Regions from separate parts of the Streptomyces sp. NPDC002092 genome, predicted to be linked through region 1. Evidence: predicted binding sites of a transcription regulator. Region 1 holds the regulator's gene; the other holds the start of a gene.
The links. Region 1 encodes HrcA, which represses chaperone genes, less so after heat shock. Its sites were predicted from a motif close to TTNGCACTCNGNNNNNCNGAGTGCNAA; they were not measured.

Region 1 (6,974 bases):
GTCCTTGCCCTCCGTCCGCACGACCGCACCGGCGGCACCCCGGCCCAGACCGTCCGTCAGCACCACGTCCTCGCCGGGCTGCAGCCGCCGTACGGACACCGCGTGCCGCCCCTCGGGGCCGTCCAGTTCGACGATCGAGCCGGGCCCCACGCCCGCCAGCGACTCGACGACGAACACCGGCGCGGTCATCGCAGGTCCCCCTTGCCCGACAACGCTGTCCTGGCCGCGTCGAGCTCGGCGGCGAGGACCTCCACCAGCTGCCCGGCCGGGAGCTCGCGCGCCATGCGGTGCCCCTGCCCCGCCCACAGCGCCATGCCCTGTGCGTCGCCGGAGGCGGCGGCCTTCTTGCGCAGGGGCGCGGTGAGGTGGTGGACCTCCGGGTAGGCGGCGGGGGCGTACGGGCCGTGCTCGCGCAGGAACCGGTTGACCAGGCCGCGGGCCGGGCGGCCGGAGAACGCCCGGGTCAGCTCGGTGCGCACGAACAGCGGGTTGGTGAGCGCCTGCTTGTGAACGGCGTTCGCGCCGGACTCCGGGGTGGCGAGGAACGCCGTGCCGAGCTGGGCCGCGCTCGCGCCCGCCGCCAGCACCGCGGCGATCTGCCCGCCGCGCATGATGCCGCCGGCAGCGACGATCGGGATGCTCACGGTCTCGCGGACCTGCGCGACGAGCGGGAGCAGCCCGATGCCGGTACCGTCCGCCTCCGGGTTGTCCCGGTGGGTGCCCTGGTGACCGCCGGCCTCCACGCCCTGCACGATCACCGCGTCGGCGCCGGCCAGCTGCACGGCGAGGGCCTCCTCGGGGGTGGTCGCGGTGACCAGCGTGAAGGTGCCGGCTCGGCGGAGGGAGTCGAGGACCTCGCGGCTCGGCACCCCGAAGTGGAAGGAGACCACCGGCACGGGGTTGTCGAGCAGCACGGCGATCTTGGAGTCGTAGGCGTCGTCGCGGCCGCTGTCCGGATCGCCGAGTTCGGTCTCGTACCAGCCGGCCTCCCCGGCCAGCTGGTGGGCGTAGATCTCCACGGCGCCAGAAGAGGGCGCGGCGTTAGCCGCTCCAGTGGAGCCGGTGCTTGCACCGGGGTACTCGGGCTGCGGCATGAAGAGGTTCACGCCGAAGGGGCGGCTCGTGAGGCTCCGCAGCTGCTTGATCTCCTGGTACATGCCGTCCGCCGTCTTGTACCCGGCGGCGAGGAACCCGAGCCCGCCGGCCTCGCACACGGCGGCGGCCAGATGCGGCACGGAGACACCGCCCGCCATGGGGGCCTGCACGATCGGATGAGGGAAGAGACCGGTCAGCGCGGAGGACATGACGGCATGTTGTCACGTCCTCCGAACAAGTCCGAATCGGGCCCATTCCAGCCAGTCCGGCGTTTGAGGACGAGGCCGTTCAGGTCGAAAGCGGGAGGCTGGGGGCGCAGCCCCCAGGGACGGGAAGGGTAAGGGCGGCGGGGGCGAGAGAAGCCGCCCGCAGCCACCCCGTCAGCGCCCGTTGAACGCGTCCTTCAACCGCGAGAACAGCCCTTGCTGCCCCGGCTGGAACTGCCCCGTCGGCCGCTCCTCACCCCGCAGCTTGGCCAGCTCCCGCAGGAGCCGCTCCTGCTCCGGGTCCAGCTTGGTCGGGGTCTGCACCTCGACATGGACGATCAGATCACCCCGACCGCCGCCCCGCAGATGCGTGACGCCCCGCCCGTGCAGCGGGATCGACTGGCCGGACTGGGTGCCGGGCCGGATGTCGACCTCCTCCATGCCGTCCAGCGTCTCCAGCGGCACCTTGGTGCCGAGGGACGCGGCCGTCATCGGGATGGTGACCGTGCAGTGCAGGTCGTCGCCGCGCCGCTGGAAGGTCGGGTGCGGCAGCTCGTGGATCTCGACGTACAGGTCACCGGCGGGACCGCCGCCGGGGCCGACCTCGCCCTCGCCCGCCAGCTGGATGCGGGTGCCGTTGTCGACACCGGCCGGGATCTTGACCGTGAGGGTACGGCGGGAGCGGACCCGGCCGTCGCCCGCGCACTCCGGGCACGGCGTCGGGACCACGGTGCCGAAGCCCTGGCACTGGGGACACGGCCGCGAGGTCATGACCTGGCCCAGGAAGGACCGCGTCACCTGCGACACCTCACCGCGACCGCGGCACATGTCACACGTCTGGGCGGAGGTGCCCGGCGCCGCGCCCTCACCGTTACAGGTGGAGCAGACGATCGCCGTGTCGACCTGGATGTCCTTCGTCGTGCCGAAGGCCGCCTCGTCGAGCTCGATCTCCAGCCGGATCATCGCGTCCTGGCCCCGGCGGGTGCGCGAGCGCGGGCCGCGCTGCGACGCCGTACCGAAGAACGCGTCCATGATGTCCGAGAAGTTCCCGAAGCCACCGGCGCCGAAGCCGCCCGCGCCACCGCCGCCCGCCTGGGACAGGGGGTCGCCGCCGAGGTCGTAGACCTGCTTCTTCTGCGGGTCGGAGAGCACCTCGTAAGCGGCGTTGATCTCCTTGAACCGCTCCTGGGTCTTCGGGTCCGGGTTGACGTCCGGGTGCAGCTCGCGCGCGAGCCGCCGGAAGGCCTTCTTGATCTCTTCCTGCGACGCGTCGCGACGCACGCCGAGAACGGCGTAGTAGTCCGTGGCCACTTACGACTCCGCCAGGATCTGTCCGACGTACCGTGCCACTGCGCGTACCGCTCCCATCGTTCCCGGGTAATCCATGCGGGTCGGTCCGACCACGCCGAGCTTGGCGACTGCCTCGCCGCCCGAACCGTAACCGACCGACACCACGGAAGTGGAGTTGAGTCCCTCATAGGCGTTCTCGTGCCCGATGCGCACCGTCATGCCCGAATCCCCCGCCTCGCCAAGCAACTTGAGGAGCACGACCTGCTCCTCCAGCGCCTCCAGGACGGGGCGGATGGTGAGGGGGAAGTCATGCCCGAAACGGGTCAGATTGGCGGTGCCGCCGATCATCAGCCGTTCCTCGTTCTCCTCGACCAGTGTCTCCAGAAGTGTGGAGAGCACTGTCGAGACCGTACCCCGGTCCTCGACGTCGAAGCCTTCGGGCAGGTCTTCCACGAGCCGGGGGACGTCGGCGAAGCGGCGGCCCGCGATCTTGCTGTTGAGCCGCGCCCGCAGATCCGCGAGCGAGGCCTCCCCGAACGGCGCCGGGCAGTCGACCATGCGCTGCTCGACCCGGCCGGTGTCGGTGATCAGCACGAGCATCACGCGCGCGGGGGCGAGCGAGAGCAGCTCCACGTGCCTGACGGTCGAGCGGGTGAGCGACGGATACTGCACGACGGCGACCTGCCGGGTGAGCTGGGCAAGCAGCCGCACCGTCCGCGCCACCACATCATCAAGATCCACGGCGCCGTCGAGGAAGTTCTGGATCGCCCTCTTCTCGGGCGCGGACATCGGCTTGACGCCCGCGAGCTTGTCGACGAACAGCCGGTAGCCCTTGTCGGTGGGGATGCGCCCCGCGCTGGTGTGCGGCTGGGCGATGAACCCCTCGTCCTCCAGGGCCGCCATGTCGTTGCGGACCGTCGCCGGGGACACGCCGAGGTTGTGCCGCTCGGTCAGGGCCTTCGACCCGACCGGCTCCTCGGTGCCGACATAGTCCTGGACGATGGCGCGCAATACCTGAAGCCGTCGTTCACTCAGCATCCAGCGCACACCTCCAGAAGTCGTCCCCTAGGCGCTTCGCCTGGCACTCTGTCCGTCCGAGTGCCAGCCGTTACCGGCCAGTGTACGGCGGTGGGGTACACCCGGGGCAAGGTCGGCCCCCGTTGAACGGGGCGTACCGCTAGCGTCGCCGTATGACGATGACTTGGGAAGAGCTGGGGTGGGAGCGGCTCGCGGCCGGAGTCGGACGGTGCCGTCTTCCGGGCTGGGACTGCACGACGGGGCTGGTCGTCGGGGAGGGCACGGCGCTCTTGATCGACGCGGGGTCGAGCCTCGCGGAGGGCGCACGGTTGCGTGCCGAGGCGCAGGAGCTCACCGGTCACCGTGTGACTCATCTCGCGCTCACCCATCCCCATTTCGACCATGTCCTCGGGGCGGCGGCGTTCGCGGGCGCGGAGGTGTACGGCGCCGTGGGCATCGACACGGTGCTGGACGGCCGGCACGCGCGCGAGGAGCTGCGGGCGGACGCGGTGGGCAACGGACTGGACGCGCGCCTGGCCGATGAGGCGGTCGACGCCCTGGTCGCGCCCCGTCATCACGTCTCCGGCGAGTGGACGCTCGACCTGGGCGGCGGCCGGCAGGTGCTGCTGGCGAACGTGGGGCCGGGCCACTCGGCCCATGATCTGGCGGTGCTGGTGCCGGGCTCCCCGGAGGTCGTCTTCTGCGGCGACCTGGTGGAGGAGTCCGGCGAACCACAGGCCGGCTCCGACGCCCTACCGTCGCACTGGCCGGCCGCCCTCGACCGGCTCCTCGACCTGGGCGGGGAGGACGCACTGTACGTGCCCGGTCACGGAGCGGTGGTGGACGCGGGGTTCGTGCGGAGGCAGCGGGACGAGCTGGCGGCACGTTTCGGCGTGTCGTAGCCGCTGACCGGCCGCTTCTCCTATCGTCACTCGAATGCGCCAGTACTCCGCCGATCTGACCCCGCCGTGGAAGAAGCCCAAGCCCGTCCCCGAGGTCCCGGCGGAGCCCGGTCTGGTGGTGGAGGAGCCCGGCACCGGATTCTGCGGCGCGGTGATCCGCTGCGAGGCGGGCACGGTGACCCTGGAGGACCGCTTCGGCAAGCACCGGGTGTTCCCGTTGGAGCCGCGGGGGTTTCTGCTGGAGGGGCGGGTGGTGACCCTCGTGAGACCTTCGGCCGCTCCGGTACGTCCCACTCGTACCGCGTCCGGTTCGGTGGCCGTCCCCGGTGCACGCGCGCGTGTCGCTCGCGCCGGGCGGATCTATGTGGAGGGGCGGCACGACGCCGAGCTGGTGGAGAAGGTCTGGGGTGACGACCTGCGGATCGAGGGCGTGGTCGTGGAGTACCTGGAGGGTGTCGACGACCTGCCGACGATCGTGGCCGAGTTCGCGCCGGGTCCGGACGCGCGGCTGGGGGTGCTGGTGGACCACCTCGTGCCGGGCACGAAGGAGTGGCGGATCGCGGAGGCGGTGACGAGCGAGCACGCGTTGGTGGTGGGCCACCCGTACATCGACATCTGGGAGGCCGTGAAGCCGGCGTCACTGGGGATCGCGGGCTGGCCGCGGGTGCCGCGCGGGCAGGACTGGAAGACGGGGGTGTGCCAGGCGTTGGGATGGCCGTCGGAGAACACCGGGGCGGTGTGGCAGGCGATCCTGAAGCGGGTGGGGTCCTACAAGGACCTGGAGCCGGAGCTGCTGGGGCGGGTGGAGGAGCTGATCGACTTCGTCACGGTCGGTGGTGGGGCTTGACGCCCTTGCAGGTGCCGAACTCGGTGGTATCCAGTTGCATCTCCAGCATCCTCAGCGGCACCGGATCGTCGAACTTGGTCACCCGCTGCACCTGGTAGTCGGCTTCCTCACCCGTGCCAGTCGGCTCGGTGAGCAGTACACAGTGCCCCATGATCGGATCGATGATCAGATAGACGGGCACGCCGCCCGCTGCATAGATCGAACGCTTGACGACGTAATCACGCTCGACGCTCGTCTTGGACACGACCTCGACGACCATGCTGATGACCTTGGACGGCATCAGCTGCCCCTCACGCGGTCCGACGCCTCGCTCCACCAGTACGAGGTCCGGCAGGGGCTCGCTGGTCTCTTGAAGAATGGCGACGGCCACTGTCTGGAGCCTCCGCCAGTCCCGGCGCGGGAACTGATCGAGAACCGCTTCGACGATGTCGATATGCACCAGGTCTGGCGCCGCCATCATGACGATTTCCCCCCGGAGGAGCTCGGCCTTGTATCCCTCGGGAACCTCGAGGTTCTCGAAGAACTCCACGACATCGGTGGTCATCGGTCGGTCGTCCACAGCGGTCACTCCGCAGCCCTCCGGTTTCTGCCACCGTGCAACTACGGCGACAGCGTACGAACCAGGTTAGGGACCGAACCGACGTTCCGCACCGATTCACCCGCCAGGGTGATCAGTCCACCAAGTCCCTGACCACCGCATCCGCCAACAGCCGCCCCCGCAGCGTCAGCACAGCCCGCCCCTCCTCATAGGGCCCGCCCTCCAGCAGCCCCTCCCCCAGCGCCCGCTGGGAAGCCACCAACCCTTCCGCCCGCAGGAGCGAGAGCGGCACTCCCTCCCGCAGCCGCAGCTCCAGCAGGATCCGCTCCACCCGCCGGTCCTCCTCCGACAGGAGCTCCCGGCCGGCGCCCGGCGACCGCCCCTCCGACAGCGCCGCCGCATAAGCACCCGGGTGCTTCACGTTCCACCACCGCACCCCGCCCACGTGGGAATGCGCGCCCGGACCCGCACCCCACCAGTCGGCGCCCCGCCAGTACAGCTCGTTGTGCAGGCAGCGGGCCGCCTCCGAGGTCGCCCAGTTCGAGACCTCGTACCAGTCGAGGCCCGCCGCCGACATCACCTCGTCCGCGATCAGATAGCGGTCCGCGTGGACGTCGTCGTCCGTCATCGGGACCTCGCCCCGGCGGATGCGACGCGCCAGCTGGGTGCCCTCCTCGACGATCAGGGCGTACGCCGAGACATGGTCGGGCCCGGCGCCGAGCGCCGCCTCCAGCGAGGCCCGCCAGTCGTCGTCCGACTCGCCCGGGGTGCCGTAGATGAGGTCCAGGTTCACGTGCTCGAAGCCGGCCGCGCGGGCCTCCGCGACGCAGGCCTCCGGGCGACCTGGTGTGTGGGTACGGTCCAGGACCTTCAGCACGTGCTGCTTCGCGCTCTGCATGCCGAAGGAGACGCGGTTGAAGCCGCCCTGCCGCAAGACGGACAGATACGCCGGGTCCACCGACTCCGGGTTCGCCTCCGTCGTGACCTCCGCGTCCGCCGCCAGGCCGAACTCGTCGCGGATCGCCCCCAGCATCCGTACGAGATCGTCCGCGGCCAGCAGCGTCGGCGTACCGCCGCCC
Region 2 (6,974 bases), on a different contig from region 1:
CCAGGCCGTGCACGCCGATCTCCGTGCCTCCGAGGCCGCCCACCACCGCCGTGGCGCACGCCGTGAACGCGTCCGCCCAGCGCCGGGTCAGGAAGCCCAGCCGGTCGGCGCCCAGCATGCCCTGCAGAAGCTGCTCGGCGATGTCGTCCGGCAGCATCCGGAAGTAGTCCAAAGGCGCCCACGGCGTGTGCGAGAAGTGCCCGATGCGCAGGTCGGGACGGAGCTCGCGGAGCATGCCCGGCACCAGGCACAGGTGGTAGTCCTGCACCAGCACCGCCGCGCCCTCGGCCGCCTCCTGGGCCAGCGCCTCGGCGAAGGCCCGGTTGTAGGTCTCGTACGACGCCCACTGCCGGCGGAACTCCGCGTCGAAGACCGGCTCAAGCGGCGTCTGGTACAGCATGTGGTGCACGAACCACAGCACTGAGTTCGCGATGCCGTTGTACGCGTCGGCGTGCACGTCGGCCGGGATGTCGAGCATCCGCACCCCGTCCTCGCCGACCCCGCGCCGTACCGCCTCGCGGTCGCCGTCGGACAGCGCCGAGCACACCCACAGGGCGTCCGCGTCGGGCCCGATCGCGGACAGGCCGGAGACCAGCCCGCCGCCGCCGCGCCTGGCGGCCAGCGAGCCGTCCTCCTGCACCTCGTACGAGACCGGGCCGCGGTTGGATGCGACCAGCACCTGATGACCAGCGTGGTGACCTGCGCCGTGCGTGGAAGCCATACGCCTCAACCTAGCCCGGCCCGTAAACGCTCAAACGTACGTCTGCGCTCTGCGGGTGGACCGTATACACCGCCTGCACCCCGTAACGCGCCGCCTCAGGCGACCTTGCGCGACGCGTACTCCGCGATCTCCACCATCGGCGGCCGCTCCTCCGTGTCCACGGAGTAGGTGCGCGGCTCGAAGCCGTCCTCGCCCCGTTCGAACTGGGTGAGGGAGGGACGGATGAGATGACCGCGGGCCAGTCTCAGCTGTGCCGTGCGGTAGATCGCGGCGGACATCCGGCCCAGCGCCTGCCCGTCCTGATGGCGGTGTTTGCGCACCCCGACGTCGACCTGGGCGAGCGCGTCGAGGCCCACCAGGTGCAGGGCGTCGACCAGCATGCCCAGCTCGACGCCGTACCCGACGGGGAACGGCAGCTGTTCCAGCAGGCTGCGGCGGGCCGCGTACTCGCCGCCGAGCGGCTGCACGAAGCCCGCCAGCTGCGGCCAGTGCATGTTGAGCAGCGGGCGCGCCATCAGCTCGGTGACCCGGCCGCCCTGGCCCTGGGCGCCGGCCAGCGGACGGTCGTACATGCCCTTGACCAGGTCGACCCCCGGCTCGGTGAGCAGCGGGCCGACGATCCCGGAGACGAAGTCGGAGGAGAACTCCTTCAGGTCGGCGTCGATGAAGCAGACGATGTCCCCGCCGGTGACCAGGAGCGAGCGCCACAGCACCTCGCCCTTGCCGGGGACGGTCGGGATGCGGGGCAGGATGTCGTCACGGTGGACGACCCTGGCCCCGGCCGCCGCGGCGACCTCGGACGTATGGTCGGTGGACCCGGAGTCGACGACGACGATCTCGTCGACGAGCGGAACCTGCTGCATCAGGTCGTGACGGATGATCGCGACGATGTCGCCGACCGTCTCCTCCTCGTTGAGCGCGGGCAGCACGACGCTGACCGACTGTCCCGTGCGCTGCTTGGCGGCGAGGATCTGGTGGAGGGGGCGGTCGGTCAGGGACCAGGAGCGGGTGCTCAGCCAGCGCTCGACTTCTTCCAGCACGTAGGCGGCTCCTCTGCGTTCTCTCGGCGAGAACCGGATCATCGTGTGATCCATCTCGCGGTTCGGACGACTATCTCAACTGTCCTGGCCTTCGGTTACAGTCTTGAACAACGCTGGTGACCATCGCATGTCGGGGGTCGTCCCGCGTTGAACGAGTCAAACAACCGCATACCGCTCATCCAGAGGGGCAGAGGGATACGGCCCGATGAAGCCCCGGCAACCCTCCAGCCGGTCTCGTACCGATCGATGCTGATCGTTCCGCGAGGCTCCCGGCTAGGGAAGGTGCCAAATCCGTCTCACGGCGAGATGCGTCGTGAGGAAGATGAGGAGAAAGGGCCTCGCCTCACATGGCTGCGCAGACTGTTGCAAGCACCACCGACTCCACGACCGTCGACCTCGGTCCCGCCGCGGCGCTCTCCTGCCGCGAGTGCGGTCACCAGGTGCCCCTCGGCCCGGTCTTCGCCTGCGAGGAGTGTTTCGGCCCGCTCGAGATCGCGTACGACTTCTCGGCCTACGACACCGAGGAGCTCCGCAAGCAGATCGAGGCGGGTCCCGCGAACATCTGGCGTTACGCGCCCCTGCTGCCCGTCCCGGCGGACGTGGCGGACAAGCCCAACATCAACCCCGGTTGGACCAAGCTCGTCAAGGCCGACAACCTCGCCCGCGAGCTGGGCGTCGACGCCGGCAAGCTCTTCGTGAAGGACGACTCCGGCAACCCGACGCACTCCTTCAAGGACCGGGTCGTCGCCCAGGCCATCGAGGCCGCGCGCGCCTTCGACTTCACCACCCTGTCCTGCTCGTCCACCGGCAACCTGGCCGGTGCGGTGGGTGCCGCGGCCGCCCGCGCCGGCTTCCGTTCCTGCGTGTTCATCCCGCACGACCTGGAGCAGGGCAAGGTCGTCATGGCCGCGGTCTACGGCGGCGAGCTCGTCGGCATCGAGGGCAACTACGACGATGTGAACCGCTTCTGCTCCGAGCTGATCGGCGACCCGGCCGGCGAGGGCTGGGGCTTCGTCAACGTCAACCTGCGGCCGTACTACGCGGAGGGCTCCAAGACCCTGGCGTACGAGATCTGCGAGCAGCTCGGCTGGCGGCTGCCGGACCAGCTGGTCGTGCCGATCGCCTCCGGCTCGCAGCTCACGAAGATCGACAAGGGGCTGCAGGAGCTGATCAAGCTCGGGCTCGTCGAGGACAAGCCGTACAAGATCTTCGGGGCGCAGGCCGAGGGGTGCAGCCCTGTCTCCGTCGCGTACAAGGCGGGGCACGACGTCGTACGGCCGCAGAAGCCGAACACGATCGCCAAGTCGCTGGCGATCGGTAACCCGGCGGATGGTCCTTATGTCCTCGACATCGCTCGCCGTACGGGTGGGGCGGTGGAGGATGTCAACGACGAGCAGATCGTCGATGCGATTCGGCTGCTCGCCCGGACCGAGGGGATCTTCGCGGAGACCGCCGGTGGGGTGACCGTGGGTGTGACCCGCAAGTTGATCGAGAACGGTCTGCTGGACCCGACCCTGACGACGGTCGTCCTGAACACCGGTGACGGCCTGAAGACGTTGGACGCGGTGGCGGGTACGGGGCTTACGGCGACGATTCGCCCCAGCCTGGAGTCGTTCCGTGAGGCTGGGCTGGCGTAAGTAGGTAGTTGTTCGTCTGCGGGCCGCGGGGGCTGGTCGCGCCCCGCGGCGGAGCCGCAAATGGACACAGCCCCGCGCCCCTGTGGGGCGCTCCACCTGACCGGAGGTCTTAAAGCATGAGCGTCAACGTTCGTATCCCCACCATCCTGCGTACCTACACCGGCGGGCAGGCCGAGGTCACCGCTGAAGGCGGCACTCTCGGCGAGGTCATCGCCGATCTGGAGAAGAACCACACCGGGATCGCCGCGCGGGTTCTCGACGACCAGGGCAAGCTGCGGCGGTTCGTCAACGTGTATGTGAACGACGACGACGTGCGGTTCGAGCAGGGGCTGGAGACGGCGACTCCGGACGGGGCGGGCGTCTCGATCATCCCGGCCGTCGCCGGAGGCTGACCGGAAACAGGTCGGACGACCGATTATTACCGTCGGTAACGGCGGTTACGAAGAGTTCATCGAATTGCCCCCTCCGTGAGAGAAGCGGAGGGGGCAATTCTGCATGGTTGAGCACGGTACAGTTGGGGAACCTGCTCGACTCCGCTTGCCGCATGCATATGAGTTCTTGCTTCTCGGGCAGCGAGAAGTAGCCAAAGTGTGCAGGTTTTTTGCGTCTTATGCTCCATTTATGGGGCCCGACTTGCCCTGAATTCGGGCGAATTCTCCCTAAAGTCGCGACCGGTCGTGCCCGGAATTCTCGTCCGATTGACCTGTTGCAGACGGCAGTTGGACAGATACATTCAGCCGCGGTCGACGCGTTCCGGCGCACGCCCCCAACCGTGGGGGGTGAGGTCTGACCCGGATCCGCGAAGTGTGGATCTGTGCAAGGGCCAGTAATAGGGGAGTTAGGCATGGCTCAGGGCACCGTCAAGTGGTTCAACGCGGAGAAGGGGTACGGCTTCATCGCGGTCGACGGTGGTGCGGATGTTTTCGTCCACTACAGTGCGATTCAGATGGACGGCTACCGCACCCTGGAAGAGGGTCAGCGGGTCGATTTCGAGATCTCGCAGGGCCAGAAGGGGCCGCAGGCGGACATGGTCCGTCTGGCGACCAGCTGAAGCACGCGCCGGGTTAACTGCAGCGACGTTCTTCTGTTCTTGATCGAAGGGCTCGTACCTCCTGGGTACGGGCCCTTCGGCATGTCCCGGGCCGGGTCGGGCGGGCGGGCCCAGCCTCCGAGGGGCGCTTGCACTCGACGGGGGCGAGTGCTAATCATTGGCGTTAGCACTCTGAAGGTGAGAGTGACAAAGATGGACCGGGTCGGTGAGGCCCGCAGGCCGGGTGGGGCAAGGAACCCACGGGTCGGCGAGCCGTCCGTCGCGGGCGCGGGCGCGGTCCGAAGGAATCACCCCCAGTCCTGGAGGGACCACTTCACATGGCCAAGATCATCGCGTTCGACGAGGAGGCGCGGCGCGGCCTCGAGCGCGGCATGAACCAGCTCGCGGACGCCGTGAAGGTGACGCTCGGCCCCAAGGGCCGCAACGTCGTCCTCGAGAAGAAGTGGGGCGCCCCCACGATCACCAACGATGGTGTCTCCATCGCCAAGGAGATCGAGCTCGAGGACCCGTACGAGAAGATCGGCGCCGAGCTGGTCAAGGAAGTCGCCAAGAAGACGGACGACGTCGCCGGTGACGGTACGACCACCGCGACCGTTCTCGCCCAGGCCCTGGTCAAGGAGGGCCTGCGCAACGTAGCCGCCGGCGCCAACCCGATGGCCCTCAAGCGCGGTATCGAGAAGGCCGTCGAGGCCGTCTCCGGTGCCCTGCTCGAGCAGGCCAAGGATGTCGAGACCAAGGAGCAGATCGCCTCCACGGCCTCCATCTCCGCCGCCGACACCCAGATCGGCGAGCTCATCGCCGAGGCGATGGACAAGGTCGGCAAGGAAGGCGTCATCACCGTCGAGGAGTCCCAGACCTTCGGTCTGGAGCTGGAGCTCACCGAGGGTATGCGCTTCGACAAGGGCTACATCTCGGCGTACTTCGCCACCGACATGGAGCGGATGGAGGCGTCGCTCGACGACCCGTACATCCTGATCGCCAACTCCAAGATCGGTTCCGTCAAGGACCTGCTCCCGCTCCTGGAGAAGGTCATGCAGTCGGGCAAGCCGCTGCTGATCATCGCCGAGGACGTCGAGGGCGAGGCCCTGTCGACCCTGGTCGTCAACAAGATCCGCGGCACCTTCAAGTCCGTCGCGGTCAAGGCCCCCGGCTTCGGCGACCGCCGCAAGGCGATGCTGAACGACATCGCCATCCTCACCGGCGGCGAGGTCATCTCCGAGGAGGTCGGTCTCAAGCTCGAGAACACCTCCCTCGACCTGCTGGGCCGCGCCCGCAAGGTGGTCATCACCAAGGACGAGACCACCATCGTCGACGGTGCCGGCTCCACGGAGCAGGTGCAGGGCCGGGTCAACCAGATCCGTGCCGAGATCGAGAACAGCGACTCGGACTACGACCGCGAGAAGCTGCAGGAGCGCCTGGCGAAGCTCGCCGGCGGTGTCGCGGTCATCAAGGCCGGTGCCGCCACCGAGGTGGAGCTCAAGGAGCGCAAGCACCGCATCGAGGACGCCGTCCGCAACGCCAAGGCCGCCGTCGAGGAGGGCATCGTCGCCGGTGGTGGCGTGGCGCTCATCCAGGCGTCCTCGGTCTTCGAGAAGCTGGACCTGGAGGGTGACGAGGCGACCGGCGCCAACGCCGTGCGCATCGCGCTCGAGGCTCCGCTGAAGCAGATCGCCGTCAACGCCGGCCTCGAGGGCGGCGTCGTGGTGGAGAAGGTTCGCAACCTGACCCCGGGCCACGGCCTGAACGCCGCGACCGGCGAGTACGTCGACCTGGTCAAGGAAGGCATCATCGACCCGGCGAAGGTCACGCGCTCTGCCCTGCAGAACGCCGCCTCCATCGCCGCGCTCTTCCTCACCACCGAGGCCGTCATCGCCGACAAGCCGGAGAAGGCCGCCGCGCCCGCCGGTGGCGGTATGCCGGGCGGTGACATGGACTTCTGATCGGCCTCCGGCTGATCCGGGTTCCAACCGAGGGCGGCGCTCCCTGGAGACAGGGGGTGCCGCCCTCGGGCGTGTTCGAGGTCATAGGAGATTTGCTTAAGTGGGTGCAACAATGCGTGTGCACATACCTGTCGGTTAACGCAGCCACCGCACGAGGAGCCCACCCACGTGACCACCGCCCCCTCCCGCGCCGCCGAGGTCCTCTCCCGGCCCACCGCGATCAACGGCCTGACCGTCCCCAACCGCATCGTCATGGCGCCCATGACGCGCATGTTCTCCCCGGACGGCATCCCCGGCGAGGACGTGGTCTCGTACTACGCCCGCCGGGCCGCCGCCGGTGTCGGCCTGATCGTCACCGAGGGCACGTACGTCGGCCACGAGTCGGCCGGCAACAGCCGCCGCGTGCCCCGGTTCCACGGCGAGGAGCAGCTCGCGGGCTGGCAGAAGGTCGCCGAGGCGGTGCATGCGGCAGGCGGCACGATCGTTCCGCAGCTGTGGCACATCGGCACGGTCCGCAACGAGGGCGACGGCCCCTACCCGGACGCCCCCTCGCACGGCCCCTCCGGTCTGCGCGTCACCGGTGTC

Region 2: the regulator HrcA is predicted to act here: its motif matches at 4,613-4,639, upstream of groL (chaperonin GroEL).

Annotation. Positions count from the first base shown of each region.
Region 1 covers NZ_JBSFDG010000008.1:87,302-94,275, reverse strand. The annotation lists gene ACWCRD_RS19700 (16S rRNA (uracil(1498)-N(3))-methyltransferase) at 1-189, opposite strand, end outside; gene ACWCRD_RS19695 (nitronate monooxygenase) at 186-1,304, opposite strand; gene dnaJ (molecular chaperone DnaJ) at 1,476-2,612, opposite strand; gene hrcA (heat-inducible transcriptional repressor HrcA) at 2,613-3,629, opposite strand; gene ACWCRD_RS19680 (MBL fold metallo-hydrolase) at 3,782-4,510, shown strand; gene ACWCRD_RS19675 (DUF3097 domain-containing protein) at 4,545-5,357, shown strand; gene ACWCRD_RS19670 (Uma2 family endonuclease) at 5,335-5,901, opposite strand; gene hemW (radical SAM family heme chaperone HemW) at 6,029-6,974, opposite strand, start outside.
Region 2 covers NZ_JBSFDG010000003.1:141,028-148,001, forward strand. The annotation lists gene ACWCRD_RS08100 (alpha,alpha-trehalose-phosphate synthase (UDP-forming)) at 1-721, opposite strand, end outside; gene ACWCRD_RS08105 (glucosyl-3-phosphoglycerate synthase) at 817-1,761, opposite strand; SAM riboswitch class I at 1,934-2,090, shown strand; gene thrC (threonine synthase) at 2,109-3,398, shown strand; gene ACWCRD_RS08115 (MoaD/ThiS family protein) at 3,515-3,790, shown strand; gene ACWCRD_RS08120 (cold-shock protein) at 4,243-4,449, shown strand; gene groL (chaperonin GroEL) at 4,767-6,389, shown strand; gene ACWCRD_RS08130 (NADH:flavin oxidoreductase) at 6,558-6,974, shown strand, end outside.